DNA from 2 places in the Brasilonema angustatum genome. Region 1 is predicted to be linked to the other one. Evidence: riboswitches for the same ligand, from Rfam matches in the RefSeq annotation. Region 1 holds a riboswitch; the other holds the start of a gene.
The links. A riboswitch is a leader RNA that binds a small molecule or an ion and turns the genes downstream of it on or off. The one in region 1 is predicted to bind cobalamin.

Region 1 (2,401 bases):
GCTTTGATAGCGCCTCGTCAGTCTTCAATTCCAGTCGGCTTAAGCGCAGGAGTGTACAGGGACCAAGTATAATGGGTATTGCCCTTTTACCTAATATATTTTGGGCACGCTGGACTGTTTCTAAAAAGTCGTTGAAATCTGCTGACAGGGTTTCTGAGGCAATTTCAGGGACCAGATAGTGATAGTTAGTATCGAACCACTTGGTCATTTCAAGAGCGGGAATTCCTTCTTGACCTCGTGCCATTACAAAGTAGCGTTCTAAGCCGGAAAACTGTTGGAAGCGTTCGGGAATTAAACCAAAACGAAACGCCCAGTCAAGTACATGGTCATAAAGTGTGGTATCTCCAACTCCAATTTTATCAATACCTGCATTTAACTGGGTTTTCCAGTTAGCTTCTTCAACTTCTATTACTGTTTTTAACAGCGATTCTGCTGCTATCTTTCCACTCCAAAAGGCTTCTAGTGATTTCTTGACTTCCCGGTTTTTACCAATACGGGGATAGCCTAATGTTGAAGTTTTAATCTGCATGAGTTTCTCTTATGAATGAAAACTAATGATTTGGGTACTACAGCGCCGGTACAGTAGTCAAAAAGGAGGCAAAAAACCCGGTTTCTCTCTGTCGAAAAACTTGATATTTCGTATGCTCAACTCAAATAAACCGGGTTTTTGGGATTAATGTACCGGCGCTCTAGGGATTGGGAACTGAGAACTTTTAGTCAGTCCTCAATGAACAACAAGTTAGGTTTAATTTCGCCCACTTATTAAGTGGTGGAATCTTTGCCAAAATCCCCTTTTTCAGTGCTTGGGGTCGTTCTGACCAAGGCAGTGAACCATCTGGTTTAGCGTAGTATTGACTGGCACATTGCAAAATGGCTTCGGCGCTATTATCAACTGGTAAATCGCCAAACAGATAGGTTAATTTATCTTGGGCAGCAAAGGCAATGACACAAGATCGATTACAAGCACTCATGCATTCAACTCCCTGAATTGGGAAATTATTTTGCAACTCCCAGTTTTGCCCAAGTTCCTGAAGCTGCTGTAGTAGTTGTTGACCACCACTTTCACCAACTCGCTTGCCGTCTTGCCAGGTGCTAGCACAAGTCGTGCAAACAAATAAAGTATGTTGTTTGTTGATCATTGATTTTGAAGTGTATGGGAGGAAGTTCAAACCGCAAATCTCACACAGTGTTGCCAACACCAAAGTCCAGCCTTGCTGACTGTGTGAGCAAACTATTGATAAACATTCTTAACTATCAAGAACAGATCTAGACATTTACGCCTAGAAAAAACTAGTACGAATGAGAGCTATACCTAGAGTCGTAATTTTTTCCGTCAACGAATCGTATATCCGTGCCTTTTGTAGCAAGATATCATCTTGAACGCATCTGTGCCACTATGAGAACGTGAAGCTGGCAGGTTGTATAAATTTGTAAAAACATTCATGGAATTGTTCATCTGTACCTCGCAGACGTGCAGGACTAACAAGTTAACTTCGGCGGGCATCCTGGCTGAGAGATACTTATCTCCTTTACAGTTGCGGGACAGCGCCGGATTTACACCGGACTTTCCCCGTTACCTCTAATGGCTGACCCCCATTAGAACCGACTTTCTAACAATACCTTACCATACTTCCATATATATACCGAACATGACATTAATCAAGAAAAACTATGAAACAGAACAATGTGTCCTTGCCAACTGAGTGTACCCTTCGCAGTGCAACATCTGAGGATATCTGGTCTATTCGGTTGTTGGTGCTGGGGGCAAAACTTGACCCTACCCAAATACGATGGCAGCAATTCTGGGTAATAGAATGTAACAAGCAATTAATCGCTTGCGGACAATTACGCAACTTCTCTGGTGCACAAGAACTCGGTAGTTTGGTTGTCTTACCAGCTTGGAGAAATCGAGGTTTGGGGAGTTTTCTGACACAGCATTTGATTACTCAAGCGACTCAACCACTTTATTTAGAGTGTCTGGGTGAGAAACTGGCGCAGTTTTACAGTCGCTTTGGCTTTGTAGCAATTTCCTTTGAGGAGTTACCACCATCTCTCAAACGCAAGTTTGGATTATCTCAATTAGGAAAGAGGTTGATAAAAGTTCCTGTTGTGTTTATGGAGTATCAAGAATAACTTTTTTGTTCATTTACCTCCATTTACGTACCTCTTCTGGTAGCTAAACTCCACCTTTGGACTCAAGTCACTGTTGTATGCAAGCGCTAACACTATAAGAGAGCTTTAGTGTGCGAAGAAAAGACTTGCAGTAAAGTGCTCATATTCAAACTAGATAGTAGAGACAAGAGTAGGAAAAATGACAGATTCAGAAAACCGTAACGAACAAATTAAGAAGCTACGTGAACTGATCAAAGATATTGATATTGGAATGCTGACTACAGTTGAT
Region 2 (2,401 bases), on a different contig from region 1:
TCCTTGATTTTTGCTTAAGTATAAGGTTGAGACAGCAAGAGTATTGCGTCTTCCTAAATTCGCCTCCAACTTCACATTAAAGTTGTTGTAGAGAGTGTCATTGTTTTTCCTGGTTCCTTCAAAGTTGGCTTCTGGGATGGAAAAGGGATAATTATTATCAGCTTCGGTGCGGTGATATCCCACAACCCAAGAAATATCTCCTATTTTCCCGCTATTCTGGATAGTCTGTTCATTGAGTCCATACGCACCCAGAGTCACTCCCGCTTGTGTTGTCACTTTCTCTGTCGGACGGCGAGTGATAATGTTAATCACTCCACCAATCGCATCGGAACCGTATAGGGTAGAACCTCCTCCAGGTAAAACTTCTATTCGTTCGATGTTGTTGGTGGTGATTTCTGAAAGGTCAAAACCACCACCACCAAGATTATTAATCGGTCTCCCATCTAGTAAAATCAATACTTGTTCGGAGTTAGAACCCCGAAGAAATTGACCGCTTAATGCGTTCACTTCTGTCCCAACTGTTCCATCAGGTAAGATTCCGGGGAGAAATCGTAGCGCTTCTCTAACGGTTCGCGCACCCTGCGCTTCCATTTCTTCACCTGTAATGACGTAGACTGGACGGGTAGAATCTTTCACTGTCCCCTCTCGACGAAAGGGAGAGAAAACAGGCTGATTCAACACTTTACCTGTGACTGTAATTTCAATAGGTGGTTCTTGTTCATTTGTTGGCGGACTTATGCTTTGTGCTATTTTTTCCGGTTGTGCAATTTCTCCAGCACACACAGCATAGTTCCACAATATCAAAGTCGTCATTGCACTCATACTAGACACAACGACTTTTACCGCACAACGGTAATTAAAAAGAATATTTGGCATCTGTACCTCGCAGACGGTTTTATGTTTATTACCTCAGGCGGGCATTCTGACTTAGAGACAAAATTTTGAGTCTCATCACAGCTGCGGGACAGTGTCGGATTTTCACCGTTCGCCTACGGCGTGGCGCAGGCATACTTTCCCCGTTACCTCTGATGGCTGAACCCCATCAGAACCTAGGATTTGCTGTAATTTAGCATGCTCAATATATCAATGCAAATAAGAATTGTTGCATTTAGCTTTGTTGTTATGTTGCAAATAGAGCGATACGTGAAAACCCTTATTTATCAGTAGCTTTGACTTTTTCAATGTCACCACAATTATCGAGCTGCAAATTGTGAGCATTCGCTGCATCCATTTTTGACTCCTATCTATTAATCAAATGAAAAGCGCCCCTCTCATTCGAGAAGGGCGCTTTTCATTTGTAGAGGACGCGATGTCTCGCGTCCTTAGGCTATTAAGAATTAGCCGTTGATAGCAGGAGCAGAAAGTGCTACAGGAGTAACTTCTGTGCTAGCTAAGTCGAGGGGGAAGTTGTGAGCGTTACGCTCGTGCATTACTTCCATACCCAAGTTAGCGCGGTTGAGCACATCTGCCCAAGAACCAATCACACGACCTTGAGAATCAATCAACGATTGGTTGAAGTTGAAACCGTTGAGGTTGAACGCCATGGTGCTGATACCCAGCGCGGTAAACCAGATACCGATGACAGGCCATGCAGCCAAGAAGAAGTGCAAGCTACGGCTGTTGTTGAAGGAAGCGTATTGGAATATTAAGCGACCGAAGTAGCCGTGAGCAGCAACGATGTTGTAGGTTTCTTCTTCTTGACCGAAGATGTAACCGTTGTTCTGAGATTCAGCTTCGGTTGTTTCACGAACCAAGGAGGAGGTCACCAAAGAACCGTGCATTGCACTGAACAGTGAACCACCGAAGACACCAGCAACACCTAACATGTGGAAGGGGTGCATTAGGATGTTGTGCTCTGCTTGAAACACCAACATGAAGTTGAAGGTTCCAGCAATACCCAGAGGCATACCATCGGAGAAGGAACCTTGTCCGAGGGGGTAAATCAAGAATACGGAGGTTGCTGCTGCTACTGGAGCAGAGTAAGCTACGCAGATCCAGGGACGCATACCTAAGCGATAGCTCAGTTCCCACTGACGACCCAACCAGCAGAATATGCCAATAAGGAAGTGGAATGCGACCAGCTGGTATGGACCACCGTTGTACAACCACTCATCTAAGGAAGCTGCTTCCCAGATGGGGTAGAAGTGCAAGCCGATAGCGTTGGAGGAAGGAACAACAGCACCAGAGATGATGTTGTTTCCATAGATTAAGGAACCTGCAACTGGCTCACGGATACCGTCGATGTCAACCGGAGGTGCTGCGATAAAAGCGATAATGAAACAGATGGCAGCAGACAGAAGGGTAGGAACCATCACTACACCGAACCAACCTACATATAAGCGATTTTCGGTGGAGGTGATCCATTGGCAGAACCGCTCCCATACGTTGCCGCCTTCGCGAC

Region 2: another riboswitch for cobalamin. It lies ahead of AC5JM2_RS20400 (TonB-dependent receptor plug domain-containing protein); the one in region 1 lies ahead of AC5JM2_RS06650 (DUF1636 family protein).

The regions. Positions count from the first base shown of each region.
Region 1 covers NZ_JCACKO010000026.1:29,988-32,388, reverse strand. Annotated here, with positions in the region: gene metE (5-methyltetrahydropteroyltriglutamate--homocysteine S-methyltransferase) at 1-529, opposite strand, end outside; gene AC5JM2_RS06650 (DUF1636 family protein) at 714-1,139, opposite strand; cobalamin riboswitch at 1,479-1,622, opposite strand; gene AC5JM2_RS06645 (GNAT family N-acetyltransferase) at 1,672-2,133, shown strand; gene AC5JM2_RS06640 (pyridoxamine 5'-phosphate oxidase family protein) at 2,312-2,401, shown strand, end outside.
Region 2 covers NZ_JCACKO010000118.1:157,527-159,927, reverse strand. Annotated here, with positions in the region: partial or broken gene AC5JM2_RS20400 (TonB-dependent receptor plug domain-containing protein) at 1-876, opposite strand, end outside; cobalamin riboswitch at 896-1,068, opposite strand; gene psbA (photosystem II q(b) protein) at 1,338-2,401, opposite strand, start outside.